DNA from 2 places in the Rahnella sp. AN3-3W3 genome. Region 2 is predicted to be linked to the other one. Evidence: predicted binding sites of a transcription regulator. Region 2 holds the regulator's gene; the other holds the start of a gene.

Region 1 (7,528 bases), on a different contig from region 2:
GATGAAACCGGCGACTTGCGCGGCAGTTTCTATCTCGATCTGTATGCCCGCGAGCACAAACGCGGTGGCGCATGGATGAATGACTGCGTCGGCAGCATGCGTAAAGCGGACGGCGAACTGCAAAAACCGGTCGCGTATCTCACCTGTAACTTTAACGGTCCGGTGGGCAACAAACCGGCGCTGTTCACGCACAACGAAGTCACCACGCTGTTCCATGAGTTCGGTCACGGCTTGCATCATATGCTGACCCGCATCGACACCCCGGGAGTGGCCGGCATTTCCGGTGTGCCGTGGGATGCTGTCGAGCTGCCAAGTCAGTTTATGGAAAACTGGTGCTGGGAGCCGGATGCACTGGCATTTATCTCTGGTCATTTCGAAACCGGCGAACCGTTGCCGAAAGAGATGCTGGATAAAATGCTGGCGGCGAAGAACTATCAGGCGGCGCTGTTTATCCTGCGTCAGCTGGAGTTCGGTCTGTTCGATTTCCGTATGCATGCGGAATATGACCCGGCCAAAGGCGCGCAAATCCTGCAAACGCTGGCAGAAATCAAGAAACAGGTTGCCGTGGTGCCGTCACCGTCATGGGGACGCTTCCCGCACGCCTTCAGCCACATCTTTGCAGGCGGTTATGCGGCGGGTTATTACAGCTATCTGTGGGCGGAAGTGCTGTCGGCCGATGCCTATTCCCGCTTTGAAGAAGAAGGGATTTTCAACCGCGAAACCGGTCAGTCGTTCCTGGATAACATTCTGTCGCGCGGCGGTTCTGAAGAGCCAATGGAGCTGTTCAAACGCTTCCGCGGGCGTGAGCCGCAGCTGGATGCTATGCTGCGCCACTACGGAATCAAAGGATAACCTCTGCCTGTGAGTGTGTGTTTACTGTGTGAAGAAGGCGCCGATGAAGGCGCCTTATCTGTTCTGGCGCAGCGCTGGAATCTGACGTCTGATCCGGATGCCGTGATGGCGCTGGTGCTGACGCCTGAACGTCTGGAATTACGCAAACGCGACGAGCCCAAACTCGGCGCGATTTTTGTCGATTTCGTCGGCGGCACGATGGCGCATCGTCGCAAATTCGGCGGCGGACGTGGCGAAGCGGTAGCGAAAGCCGTCGGTATCAAAGGCAGCTATCTGCCGGATGTGGTCGACGCGACCGCAGGACTGGGCCGCGATGCGTTTGTGCTGGCCTCTCTGGGCTGCAAAGTGCGGATGCTGGAGCGCAATCCGGTGGTTGCGGCGCTGCTCGATGACGGGCTGGCGCGTGGCTATCGTGATGCAGAAATCGGCCCGTGGCTGCGCGAGCGCATGACGCTGCTGCACGCCTCCAGCCTGACTGCGCTGGCGGAACTGTCGCCTAAACCGGAAGTGGTGTATCTCGACCCGATGTATCCGCACAAACAGAAAAGTGCGCTGGTGAAGAAAGAGATGCGGGTTTTCCAGGGATTAGTCGGCCCGGATGAAGATGCCGACGGCCTGCTGGAACCGGCGCGCCGCTTAGCGACTAAACGTATCGTGGTAAAACGCCCGGACTATGCTCCGCCAATGGCTGATATCGCCGCACAGGCCGCAGTTGTGACCAAGAGTCACCGGTTTGATATTTATACGCCGTTATAGAAAGCTGCTGTTGTCATATCTCAACGAGATGAAAAAGAAACCAGAAAGCACTGCATAACGTTCTGGTTTCTTATGTTCATGCCTGATTACGCAAATCCTCAATAAACTCAGTGACTGGCACGGTTTTTTCGCGATCCCGTTGTGCCTCGTCGATCTTGTTTAACTGCTCAATTAGGATTTTTTTCATTTCAGCTTCTGCAAAGCGCGTGAGCAAATCCCTGACCATCGGCTGGTAACCAATCTGGTGATGTGCCGCGATAGTTTTCAGGTTATTGAGCAGCGACTTTTGCAGCCTGATTGAAATTGCCTGAAGTTCCATCATGTCATCGTACTCAGCGGCCTCAGACGGGGAAACCGCTTCTGCGTGTTCTTCGGATGCACCCAGTTCGCGGTTATCCCACATTTCTGCATTATCCTGAGCATCCTGGCGGGTCGTCATAATGTCTTCCTCTAAATTTGGAGCGTGACTGCCGATTTTCAAAGAGCACCTTTACTGGCGTAAATTCGCCTTTCAATTTCGTTAGGCTCGAAAGCTGATTTTAGCTGAACCGGGAGCCCGTTATAGGGTGGCACAAAGCAAATTTTAAGTGTACGGCCTCTGTTCGTTTCAGCAATAAACCACAAGGTGGGCGGCGTCGTCAGGTGCTTCTCTCGGGTATCCTTAAGGTAATTACCCTCACGGTTAGCAAAACATTCGAAGACCTCTTTCTCCACAACACTGTGCTTTACGAACAATTTCTCTTTCACTGCCGCTGAAAACTGGATTTTCATGATACATCCTGTATGAAAAACTTCATCCGTATATACCTGACATTTTAATTTATTATGTTTAATAAACAGACAGATATTGATTTTATGCAGATATGAAAACGTTCTGTATATACAAAATACGCTTTTGCTCAGGGATTGACCAGAATTCCACGTTAAAATCTCATAAAAAAATGCCCGCCGGTTTTCACCTGCGGGCATTTTTATGTCAGCGTTAACGCAATAATACGTCTTACGCTTCTTCTTCCTCATCGCGCAAAGGCACGATCAACATGTCGATGTGAACGGTGTTGATCAGCTGGCGCGCGGACGACATCAGTTTGCTCCAGAAATCCTGGTGATGGCCGCACAGCACTAAATCCACGCCATATTTATTGATGGCATCCACCAGCACCTGCGCTAAATCACCGCTGCCGCTCAGGGTTTCTGAAATCGGGTAACCGGCGTTTTGCGACAGTTCGTTCAGCGCGTGGTGCGTCTCTTCGGAAATACGTTTCTGCATGTCGCCCAGATTGACGTCGATAAGACCGGTGTACAGGTCTGAATAGTTCACATCAACGTGGATCAGGGACACCTTGGCGTTATACGGACGCGCCATGGAAACCGCTTTCTCGACTAAAACTTTGCTCTCAGGTGAGAGGTCAACAGCAATCAGTATGTGTTTGTAAGCCATAAGAAAACTCCTTCCATAAGTCGGTTAATAGCAATATCAGCATCATGCGAATGTCATGACTTCAGTATAGCGCCAAAATGGTCAGAGAAATCAAGCATACAGATCCCATTTCGAAATCCGGGCATCTATAGATAGAAATAATATGAACAGTTCGGGATTCGTTTCCTACACTCAATAATGCAGGCTTCTCCTGCTTTGGCAATCTTCTGTGGTACGAAAAGAGGGCGGGCGCAGTTTGCCCGGGGGTGTGAAATTGCGGAAAGGCAGGGCGAAACGTCGGGTATGCGCCGCTATTTTACCGGTGCATTGCGCGGTGTCAGTTCGCCTTGAGGGGGAATCATGATCAGTCCCGTTGCGCTGTTTTGGGCTTTATGTTTTGTGTGTGTCGTGAATATGCTGCGCTATTACTCTTCTTTGCGCGCATTGCTGGTGGTACTGCGGGGGTGCGATCCGCTGCTGTATCAGTACGTTGATGGCGGGGGATTCTTCACGTCGCACGGTCAGCCCAGCAAACAAATAAGACTGGTGCGTTACATTTATGCTCAGCGCTATGTTGAACATCACGATCCTGAGTTTATCCGCCGTTGTGAACGGGTCCGCGGTCAGTTTATGCTGACAACTGCACTGGTCGGATTAATTTTAATCAGTATGTTAGCGATGCTGATCTGGTATTAGCATACCCTTCGTACTTGAAGCTGCAGCGGCGTTAGCGGCTCTCGTTCACCCGAATCACTGACTTGTGTCAGCGCATCGGGATTCTCTCGCTTGCTGCCTTGCTGCAACTCCAGTTACTTTGGTTATGAATTAGGGAGGATGTGTGGAAAAGGAAACAAAAAAGGCGACCGTGCTGAGCAGGGTCGCCTTTTTAATGCCGTTCAGAAAGCTATCAGATCAGCTTCAGCGCAAGCCAGTACAGCACGCCGGAAAGGACAATCGACACTGGCAGGGTTAAGATCCACGCCATTGCAATGTTCTTCACGGTCTTCGACTGCACACCGCCGCCATCCACAATCATGGTCCCTGCCACCGCAGAAGACAGCACGTGTGTGGTGGAAACCGGCATACCCGTATAGCTGGCAACGCCGATAGAAACGGCCGCGGTCAGCTGTGCAGACAAGCCTTGTGCGTACGTCATGCCTTTCTTACCAATCTTCTCACCGATGGTGGTCGCCACGCGTTTCCAGCCAATCATGGTACCCAGTGCCAGCGCCAAAGCGACAGCAATGATGATCCAGATTGGTGCGTATTCAACGGTTTGCAGAATGTCTGTTTTCAGCTCGCCGAGGAAGCGTTTATCCGCAGGAGAGGTTTCCGGCAGCTTGGCCACTTTATCCGCAGTATCAGAAACACACATCAGCAGACGGCGCATATGGCTGCGTTCTTCCGGTGCCAGGTCGCTGTAAGACTGAAGATTGGTCAGCAGTGTTTGCGCGCGGCCGATAGCGTCAAGTGCGTGGCTGCTGTCGCAGTGGAACACTTTAGGCTCATCGGTCGGTGCGATATTGACGTCCGGTGCAGGCACCATTGGGGTCTGTGCAACCACGTGCGGCACGGCATCAACATGTTGCTGGTAATACTGGCCGAGGTGAGTCACGGCGTCGCGGGTACGGGTAATGTCGTAACCGGTCGCGTTCATATTCACCACAAAACCCGCTGGCGCCACACCAATCAGCACCAGCATGATCAGACCGATACCCTTCTGACCATCGTTAGCGCCGTGAGAGAAACTCACGCCGATAGCCGACAGAATCAGACCGGTACGTGTCCAGAATGGCGGCTTTTTCTTGCCGTCTTTCTTCTCACGTTCCGCCGGTGTCAGGTGGATACGGGCATGTTTCTTATTGCCACTCCAGTAACGGCGCAGCAGGAAAATCATGGTACCGGCGATAATCATCCCGACCAGCGGAGAGATAATCAGCGAAGCAAAAATACCAATCATTTTAGGGATGTTTAATGCATCGACCACGGAAGTGTGGGTCATTAATGCATTGGTCAGCCCTACGCCAATGATGGCGCCGATAAGGGTATGGGAACTGGACGCCGGCAAACCAAAATACCAGGTGCCGAGGTTCCAGATGATCGCCGCCAGTAACATAGAGAACACCATGGCAAGACCATGTGCGGAACCTACATTGAGCAGCAGATCGGTTGGGAGTAAATGGACGATGGCATAGGCCACGCTCAAACCACCCAGCAGAACGCCAAAGAAGTTAAATACCCCTGCCATCACGACCGCTAATTGCGAACGCATTGCCCGGGTATAGATGACGGTTGCTACTGCGTTGGCCGTATCATGGAAGCCGTTAATCGCTTCGTAGAACAGAACAAACAGTAACGCGAGAATCAACAACGAACCGGTATGAATATCCAACCCGGCAAATAGATGCAGCATAATTGTTACGCCAGTTAGTGGTCATGAACGCCGCGCATTATCTGCGAGAACAGGGTGAGGGGAAAAGGAAAATATGACATTTTTTTGACTAAAAACAGTTCAATAATCGCGTCGGTTTCAATTAAATTTTTATTTATCAAAATCTTATTCCTCCTTTGTCGCTTGAAACATTTACTTACGACGTTCAGAAAGCAAGCTGTCTGACTGGTTTAAGACGCGCCTGTCCCTTACAATTCGCGCCACTCAGTGGGCAGCACGCCCGCTCAGAAGGGGAAACCCTATCTAAAACGTAGTCGAATATTCATAAAGAGAGGCCAAAAGTGGAACAGGTTGATGTGGTCGTCATTGGTGCAGGTGCTGCAGGTATGTTCTGTGCGGCACAGGCCGGACAGGGTGGCTGCCGGGTTCTGCTGCTGGATAATGGCAAAAAAACCGGACGTAAAATCCTGATGTCGGGCGGCGGACGCTGCAACTTCACGAACCTTTACGCCGAGCCGGCGGCTTATCTTTCTGAAAATCCGCATTTCTGTAAATCTGCACTGGCGCGTTACACCCAGTGGGATTTCATCGATATGGTCAACCGTTACAATATCGCCTGGCATGAGAAAACCCTCGGCCAGCTTTTCTGTGATGACTCCGCGCAGCAGATTGTGGCGATGCTTGATAAAGAGTGCGAAGCGGGTAACGTTGATGTGCGTCTGAGAAGTGAAATCACCGACGTTCAGAAAACGGAAGAAGGCTTTGTTATCAACGTGAACGGCTCAACTGTGAGCACTCACTCACTTGTTGTTGCCAGCGGCGGACTTTCCATGCCGGGACTCGGCGCTTCGCCGTTTGGTTATCGTCTGGCGGAGCAGTTTGGCCTGAAAGTGTTGCCGACCCGTGCTGGTCTGGTGCCGTTTACCCTGCATAAGCCGCTTCTCGAACATTTACAGACGCTTTCCGGCGTTTCCGTTCCTGCGGTGCTGACCGCCGAAGACGGTACCGTATTCCGCGAAAGTATTCTGTTTACTCACCGTGGCCTTTCCGGTCCGGCTGTTTTACAGCTTTCAAGCTACTGGCAGCCTGGTGAGTTTGTAAGTGTTAACTTACTTCCTGATGTCGATCTGGCGGCGTTTTTGAATACGCAGCGTCAGGAGCATCCGAATCAGAGCCTGAAGAATACGCTGGCGATGCAGTTGCCGAAGCGTCTGGTCGAATGCTTGCAAACGCTGGGACAGCTTCCGGATGTGACGCTCAAACAGCTTAACGTGCCGCAACAGGCCGCACTGGTGGAACAGCTGCAAAACTGGCAGGTGCAGCCGAATGGCACCGAAGGTTACCGCACGGCAGAAGTGACACTCGGCGGTGTCGATACCAAAGAGTTGTCATCTAAAACGATGGCGGCGGCGAAAGTCCCCGGTTTGTATTTCATCGGCGAAGTGGTGGATGTGACCGGCTGGCTCGGCGGGTATAACTTCCAGTGGGCCTGGAGTTCGGCGTGGGCGTGTGCGCAAGATTTGGTGGCGCGGTCGTTCGCAGTGAATCAGCCCTAAATGGATATCTGAGCAGTCGGAGAATTTTCCCAGCTGCTCCTCATTTTTTCGTCTTATTAAAAGTATTTGTTAACGCCAAAATCAATTTTCTCATGCATTGCCACAAACGCAATCAGCCTGTTCGGGATGATGATTTCAATTCCACCCTCATCATCATGAGGGCCCTGATAACAAAATCCCAGCCTCCCCAGCGCGGGAATTAAGGGGCTGTTCAGTTTCATGACAGATGTTTTCATGTCCTCTGGCAGGGCATCTATAATCATTCTGGCTTTAGCAAAACCGGTAATACTTGAGTTCTCCAGTTCCGGTCCTTTACATATAAGCACTTTCATATCATGGATAAGCGTGACCGTATGCCCGTAGGGATGCTGGTAATCAACACGATATCCCGCCGCCACATTTTTAGTTTTGGCCACGTAAAATCCGGCCCAGTCAGCTTCCCTCTGAAAGGATGAGTGCAGCGTACGCATATGATCAAGCTGCTGGTATGCAGCAACTTTAAAACCGATGTGGCCTTTTCTGAGAATGCTTCTTTCAATTGTAATCATATTA
Region 2 (7,528 bases):
GTGCGCTGGCGAATTTAACGCCTTTTACATTCAGTCCGGCTTCTTTAAAAAAGCCCTGTTCCAGCGCCACATATAACGGTAAACCGCCGACAATCGGCCAGTAACCAATGCGGATTTCATCGTCATCAGCCGCAAAGACCGAGGTCGGGATCATACCGCCAAGCGTGGAGACGCCGCCGGTGATGGCGAGCCATTTCATCAGCTGGCGGCGTTTTTTATCGACTTCAGGTTTGATGTTATTCATGGGCGGTTCCCTTAACGGTTATGCAGGCGCTGCAACTTGTACTGCAACTTGTATACATAACGTTAAGCACAGTGCGTGCCAGTTTGTCAGCAGGAGGGAATAAGCGGGAATTCAGCGGGTTGGAAACAATGAGCGCACTGCGCTGGTGCGAATTTTGCGCAGTTGCTCACAATCAGGATCCATTGCGGAGCAGATGGCTAGCAATATACCCGCCAGTTGCTCCGCAGGATAATCTGTCAGACTTTAAATTCACTGCTCAGGCGGCTGACGCCCAGACCGTTCACCTTAGTCACTTTGATTTGCACCGGAATACGGTCTTTCATCGCTTCCACATGGCTGATCACGCCAATGGTTTTGCCCGAGGCATTCAGGCTGTCGAGAGCGTCCAGCGCGGTATCCAGCGTATCGGCGTCGAGTGTGCCAAAACCTTCGTCGAGAAACAGCGAGTCGATGCGGGTTTTATCACTGACCAGATCAGACAGCGCCAGCGCCAGTGCCAGACTGACCAGGAAGCTTTCACCGCCGGATAAGGTGCGGGTATCGCGCACGGCGTCCGCCTGCCAGGTATCGACCACCTGTAATTCCAGCGCATCGCTGGTTTTGCGCTGCAACAAATATCGCCCGTGCAGTTTTTCGAGCTGAAGGTTCGCCAGATACACCAGATGGTCGAGCGTCAGTCCCTGCGCGAATTTACGGAATTTTGCGCCGTCGCTGGAGCCAATCATCTGATTCAGATAACCCCAGTCATCGCAGGTCAGCTGCGCCTGGGCAATCTGAGCTATCAGCGCCTGTTGTCCGCTGTGGCGTAATGTGTCACTTTCCAGCTGGTTTTTCACTTCGCCCAGACGTTGCTGTAAAGCTTTCAGCTGTTGCGTCAGTTCTGCCTGCTGCGCTGTCAGAACGTCAAGATCGCTTTCTGTTTCACTCAGATGAGCCGGGCGGGCAAGACGATGTTTTTCGAGCTGCTGACCGGCATCCGCCAGTAATGCCTGCGCCTGCGCCAGTTGTTGTTGCAGATTTTCTTTGCGTTGCTGAAGCTGCTGACGAAGTGCGTCATCCAGCAGCGCCAGTTTCACCGCGGCTTCATCGGCAAATCCGCTGGCACTCAGCGCCTGTTGCCACGCCTGCTCCGCCTGCGTCAGTTGTTCTGTGGCCTGCAACTGTTGCTGTTGAGTGCCCGCCAGTTGCCCGGCCAGCTGATCGCGCTGTTCCTGCGCTTTTTGCAATGCGGTTTGCGCGTCACTGACCGCTTTTTCTGCCGCCTGTTGTTGCTGATGTAAGTGCTCGCGAACCTGCGCCACCTGGCGGTTGCCGAACAGTTCAAGGCGTTGAGCAGTCAGTTCTGAAAGGTTTTTTTCGCCTTCTGCAAACAACTTTTGCAGCCGTTCGACGTCTTGCTGAGATTTCGCCTGCGTCTCTTCCAGCCGGGTAACGCGTTCGGTCAGCAATGCGCTTTGCTGCTGCACTTTCTGCTGCGCGTTCAGTGCGTCATTCAGGGCATCTTTCGCCTGTTGCAGCGCCCGGGCCAGCTGTTCGTGCTGGCTAATCAGCGCCTGCGATTGTTGTTCTTCTTCATCACGGGCGGTCAGCCATTGAGTGATGTCGGCGGTGTCATGTAGCGTAAACGTCAGGTTCAGCGGTGCGCTGAGCTGTTGCCAGTTTGCGGTATGCGCATTCAGTTGCTGCTGGTCTTGCTCCAGCTGGATTTGCAGCCGCGTTTGCTGTTCTTTCAGACTTTTAATTTTTGTTGCCAGTTCGATACCGCTGGCTTTTACCGCATCGAACTCCAGTTGCATTTTCTCGACGCGCTGCGCCGTTTCAGAAGGTTTGACCTCCTGATAATGTTCAATCGCCGGATGCGATGTGGAACCGCACAGCGGGCAGGCTTTGCCGCTTTGCAGATTCGCACGTTCGGCTTCGAGGCTGACGATCAGCATTTCCTGTTTATGCAGTGCTTTAACGTCGTTGAGATGCTCCAGCTGTTTCTGACATTGCAGGCGGATGGTGGCCAGACGCTGTTCTTCTTCAGCCAGTTGCGTCTGATACTGTAGGAAATCTTTTTGCTGTTGCTGCACGCGCTGATTAAGCTGCGGGAAAATTTGAGCGAGTGAAAACAGCTGTTGCCGCACCGGACGCAGCTGCGTGAGTTCGGATTGTCGTTTCTGCAATGCTGCCAGCGGGTGCTGTTTTTCCTGCTCAGTCAGACGCTGTTGCGCAGTGTTAAGTGCGCCGGTCAGCGCGGTCTGGCGGGTCGTATGCTGGCGGCTTTCTTCGTCCAGCTTCTGTCGTTCGGCGGTCATTTGCACCAGCGTCGCGTTATGCTCACTGACAAGTTTCTGCACATCAGTGACAGACTGCTGTGTTTCAGTCAGTGATTTACGCAAACGGGTGATTTCGCCATCCAGCGGCAGGATTTTTTCTTCGATCAGCGTTTGGGTCTGACGCTGTTCTTCCGCCTGTTTCTGACGTGACGTTTGTGCCTGCTCCACCGCCAGATTCAGCGGCGTCATTTGCGCGATTTGCTGTTCCTGCTGCTGCGTCAGGTGCGCCAGTTGCTGCTGAAGACGTTGCGATTCATCCTGACAACGCTGGCGATCGTTGAGCAACGGACGCAGTTTTTCTGCCGGTTCGCTGCGCGCCAGTTGCTGTAACTGCGGCGCGGCGGCCAGATTTTCCTGCTCGGCGGCGGTCAGTTCTTGCTGAGATTGCTGCTGTTTTTGCTGCACCTGCTGCCACTGTTGCAGCCAGTTCAGATCCTGCTGGCGCTGTTGCGCCTGCTGACTGAGCGTGATTTCCTGCGCGTTCAGTTCAGCAAGTTGTGCTTCAAGCGTCTGGCGCTGTTCTTCGCTGAGCAGTTCGATCCCGGCCATGCGCTGGTGCAGACCATCAAGCGTTATCCGCGCTTCTTTATGTTGCTCAAATACTCGCTCAGACAGCAGCCCGTAAATTTCGGTGCCGGTCAGTTCCTCCAGCAGTTCGGCGCGGTCATTGGCATCGGCATTCAGGAATGCGGCAAATTGCCCCTGAGACAGCATCATGGATTTGGTGAAGCGACCGAAATCCAGCCCGGTCAGTGTGGCGATGGCATCGAGTTTATCGCGCACTTTATCGGCCAGAATTTTGCCGTCGGCCAGCAATGCCAGCTCTACTTTCGGTGCCTGCAGATTGCCGTCCGGCGAGTTTTTGGCGCGGCGCTGACTCCAGAACGCGCGATAACCGACGCCTTTGACTTCAAACTCCACTTCGGCCAGCGATTCGGCGGTGTGGCGCGTCATCAGCTCGTTCTGGCTTGGCGTGATGTTCAGACGTGGCGTCTGATGATACAGCGCCAGACAGATGGCATCGAGCAGGGTGGTTTTCCCCGCGCCGGTCGGGCCGGTGATGGCGAACAATCCGTTGCTGGCAAAAGGCTCAGCGGTGAAATCAATTTTCCATTCGCCTTCCAGCGAGTTCAGGTTTTTTAAACGCAAACTGAGAATTTTCATTGTGCGCTGTCCTCCGCATTCTGACCGCTGGTGACCTGTTCAACAACCTGCGCAAACAGCGTGCGCATCCGCGCCTGACGTGGTTCGTCAGGATCCGGTTCCAGTGCCAGCCGTCTTTCAAAGACGTCACTGACGCTCAGTTCGCTGAGTGTCTCTTTTTCCTGTTGCTCAATGCGGTTGATACGCTGTTCTTTACTGCGGCGTAAAAGCACCACTTCTACTGGCAAATCTGCCGTCAGCGCCTGAATGCGGCGCTGAATATCACTGAGATAATCCTGCGTGGCGACTTCAATATCCAGCCACACCGGTTTGGCCGGATCGCCGCCTTCGAACTGCGCCAGTTGTTTTTCGATTTCTGCCAGCGAGCCTTTGATTATCTGCATGGGCTGGAAAACGGGAATCTCCAGCGTGTCGATGGCGTTGAGCGTCGCGCCCTCAAAGTCCAGTAAGTACACACTTTTGGCTTTACTCAGTTCATCAAAACTCAGCGCAATCGGCGAACCGCTGTAACGGATATGTTCGGTTTTGGCGACGCACTGTGCGCGGTGGATATGACCAAGTGCCACGTAATCGACCGGCGGAAACGCCTGCGCGGGGAAGGCATCGAGTGTGCCTATATAGATGTCGCGCACGGAATCGGAGGTGCTGACGCCAACCGTGGTCAGATGGCCGGTAGCAATGATCGGTAGCGAAACGCCGAGTTCGTCGCGTTTGGTCTGCGCGGCCTGCCACAACGCGTCATAATGCGCGGCGATGGCTTCCTGCAATGCCAGCTGTTTGTCGCTGCCGGATTGTCCCGCCTGACTGGCGAGCAAATCCCGCGGACGTAAAAACGGAATAGCGCAAAGTACCGCGCCCGGTGTCCCGTCACGCTGGTTGAGCACTAAAATCTGTTCAGAGAGGTTTTCGCCGACGGTCGCAATCACCCGCGTATTCAGGCAGGAAAGCAGTTCTCGCGATTCATTGAGCGTGGCGACAGAATCGTGATTCCCCGCCAGTACAATCAGCTGACAGCCGGTTTGTTGCAACTCGACGACGAAGCGGTTGTAAAGCTCGCGGGCATAGCTGGGCGGGGAACCGGTATCAAATATATCGCCTGCCACAATCACGACATCTACCTGATGTTGCTGCACCTGACCAGTCAGCCAGCGCAAAAATGCCTGATGTTCGGCGGCGCGGCTTTTGGTGAAAAAGTACTGGCCGAGGTGCCAGTCTGACGTGTGGATCAGGCGCATGAGACTCCCGTATGGATCTGGATGACGACAATGGGGCAAAGTATAAACGTCGGCGGGGGACGCTGTCCCCGATAAATCAGACCAATTTCAGCGAGATGGCAGCTGAATAGAAGAAATGTCTCTGTCATATTTGACTGTAATGAACCATCCTTTCTATTCATAAATCTGTCACAAAACTGACGCATAATGGCGCCCGCAATCAAATAAAAGATCGCTAACCTATTGGCAGGACCTACGATGGCAAGACGTATACTGGTGGTTGAAGACGAAGCTCCAATCCGTGAAATGGTGTGTTTTGTACTGGAACAGAATGGCTATCAGGCAGTAGAAGCTGAAGATTTTGATTCAGCCGTTGGCCAGCTGGTAGAACCTTACCCTGAACTTATCCTGCTCGACTGGATGTTACCCGGCGGTTCCGGTATTCAGTTTATCAAACATCTCAAACGTGAAGCGCTGACCCGCGAAATTCCGGTGATGATGCTGACCGCCCGCGGTGAAGAAGAAGACAGGGTACGCGGCCTGGAAGTCGGTGCCGATGATTACATCACCAAACCGTTTTCTCCAAAAGAATTGGTTGCCCGCATTAAAGCCGTGATGCGACGCATCTCGCCAATGGCGGTGGAAGAAGTGATCGACATGCAGGGTTTAAGCCTGGATCCGTCGTCTCACCGTGTGATGGCCAACGAGCAGGCGCTCGATATGGGGCCGACCGAATTTAAATTATTGCACTTCTTTATGACCCACTCCGAACGTGTTTACAGCCGCGAACAGTTGCTCAATAACGTCTGGGGCACTAACGTTTATGTGGAAGATCGCACGGTAGACGTGCATATTCGTCGTTTACGTAAAGCGCTGGAAACCAGTGGACATGACAGAATGATCCAGACTGTTCGTGGAACCGGATACCGTTTTTCAACGCGTTATTGAGTCCCCACAGCGGAGAATCTGTGTGCTAGAACGTTTGTCATGGAAACGATTGGCCGGTGAATTCTTTCTCTTTTGCCTGCCCGCGTTAATCCTCGGTATCTTCGTCGGCCATTTCGGCTGGCTCCTCTTTGCGTCGCTGCTGGCGGCGCTGGGCTGGAATTATTACAACCAGCTCAAACTCTCTCACTGGCTGTGGCTTGACCGCAGCATAACCCCGCCGAATGGCCGCTGGAGCTGGGAGCCTTTGTTTTACGGGCTAAACCAGATGCAGATGCGTAACCGCCGTCGCCGTCGCGAATTAGGTCAGCTCATTAAACGTTTCCGCAGTGGTGCCGAATCATTACCCGATGCGGTGGTACTGACGACGGAAGAGGGCAATATTTTCTGGTGTAACGGGCTGGCGCAAGATTTGCTCGGTTTCCGCTGGCCGGAAGATAACGGACAACACATCTTTAACCTGCTGCGTTATCCCGAGTTTCGTACCTGGATCCAGACCCGTGATTTCAGCCGTGCCCTGAATCTGCAACTCAATAACGAGCATTACGTCGAGTTTCGCGTTATGCCTTATTCCGAAGGGCAATTGCTGATGGTGGCGCGTGATGTTACGCAGATGCGTCAGCTCGAAGGTGCACGTCGTAACTTCTTCGCTAACGTCAGTCATGAACTGAGAACCCCGCTGACTGTATTGCAGGGATATCTGGAAATGATGGAAGACGCCAAACTGGAAGAGCCGTTTCGTACCAAAGCGCTGGACACCATGCAGGAGCAGACGCGGCGCATGGACGGGCTGGTCAAGCAGCTGCTGACATTGTCGAAAATCGAAGCGTCAGCAAATATCGATATGCACGAGAAAGTCGATATTCCGGTAATGCTCGGCATGCTGGAGCGCGAAGTGCAATCCTTAAGCAGTGGCCGTCACGAAGTGGTGTTCCGTGTAAACGAGAAACTGAAGGTCTTTGGCAATGAAGATCAGTTACGCAGCGCGGTGTCGAATCTGGTGTACAACGCCGTCAACCACACCCCGGCGGGGACGCGGATAGAAGTCAGCTGGCAACAAACGCCGCATGGCGCGCAGTTCCAGATCAGTGATAACGGGCCGGGTATTGCGCCGCAACACCTGCCGCGCCTGACTGAACGTTTCTACCGTGTCGATAAAGCGCGTTCGCGCCAGACGGGCGGCAGCGGTCTGGGGCTGGCCATCGTCAAACACGCCCTGAGTCATCACAACGCAAAACTTGAAGTGATGAGTGAAGTCGGCGTCGGTACCCGCTTTATATTTACACTGGCACCGAAACTGATTGTTCCTCAGGAACAGGCCAGCCAAAGCGATGTGAAGGGATAAAAAGAAGCCACAGCCCACGCTGTGGCTTCTTTTAGCAGATGATTTGTAAACCTTTTTCTTCGATCAGCATCAGTAAGATCAGAGCAGCACCGGTGGGTTTGGTTTCATCCCGCTCCCATTTTTGAATGCTGTTAGCCGACATATTGATGAGTCTGGCCAGCACGCCCTGGCTGATTTTTTCTTTTTCCCGCAGCGCGCGTATACGTTCGGCAGAGCTTTCTGCAAAGGCTCTCAGCCTTTCCTCCTGTACGGCTTCATCCACAATGTTGTTAATTTCGCGCATCGTGGTTTGTGA

What was found. Region 2 encodes PhoB, which activates phosphate uptake and scavenging genes when phosphate is short. Its sites were predicted from a motif close to CTGTCATAAAACTGNCNNAT; they were not measured.
Region 1: pitA (inorganic phosphate transporter PitA) is a predicted target of PhoB. The motif match lies at 5,513-5,532, and genes of this name have one in related genera.

What each region holds. Positions count from the first base shown of each region.
Region 1 is NZ_JYDG01000022.1:9,233-16,760, reverse strand. It holds gene prlC (oligopeptidase A) at 1-852, shown strand, start outside; gene rsmJ (16S rRNA (guanine(1516)-N(2))-methyltransferase RsmJ) at 862-1,608, shown strand; gene UC15_RS08445 (hypothetical protein) at 1,685-2,047, opposite strand; gene UC15_RS08440 (ADP-ribosyl-(dinitrogen reductase) hydrolase) at 2,086-2,379, opposite strand; gene uspA (universal stress protein UspA) at 2,609-3,049, opposite strand; gene uspB (universal stress protein UspB) at 3,389-3,724, shown strand; gene pitA (inorganic phosphate transporter PitA) at 3,936-5,441, opposite strand; gene UC15_RS08420 (NAD(P)/FAD-dependent oxidoreductase) at 5,762-6,976, shown strand; gene UC15_RS08415 (hypothetical protein) at 7,033-7,524, opposite strand.
Region 2 is NZ_JYDG01000013.1:4,569-12,096, forward strand. It holds gene UC15_RS05320 (ABC transporter substrate-binding protein) at 1-244, opposite strand, end outside; gene sbcC (exonuclease subunit SbcC) at 481-3,729, opposite strand; gene sbcD (exonuclease subunit SbcD) at 3,726-4,964, opposite strand; gene phoB (phosphate response regulator transcription factor PhoB) at 5,202-5,891, shown strand; gene phoR (phosphate regulon sensor histidine kinase PhoR) at 5,914-7,233, shown strand; gene UC15_RS05345 (DNA-binding transcriptional regulator) at 7,265-7,528, opposite strand, start outside.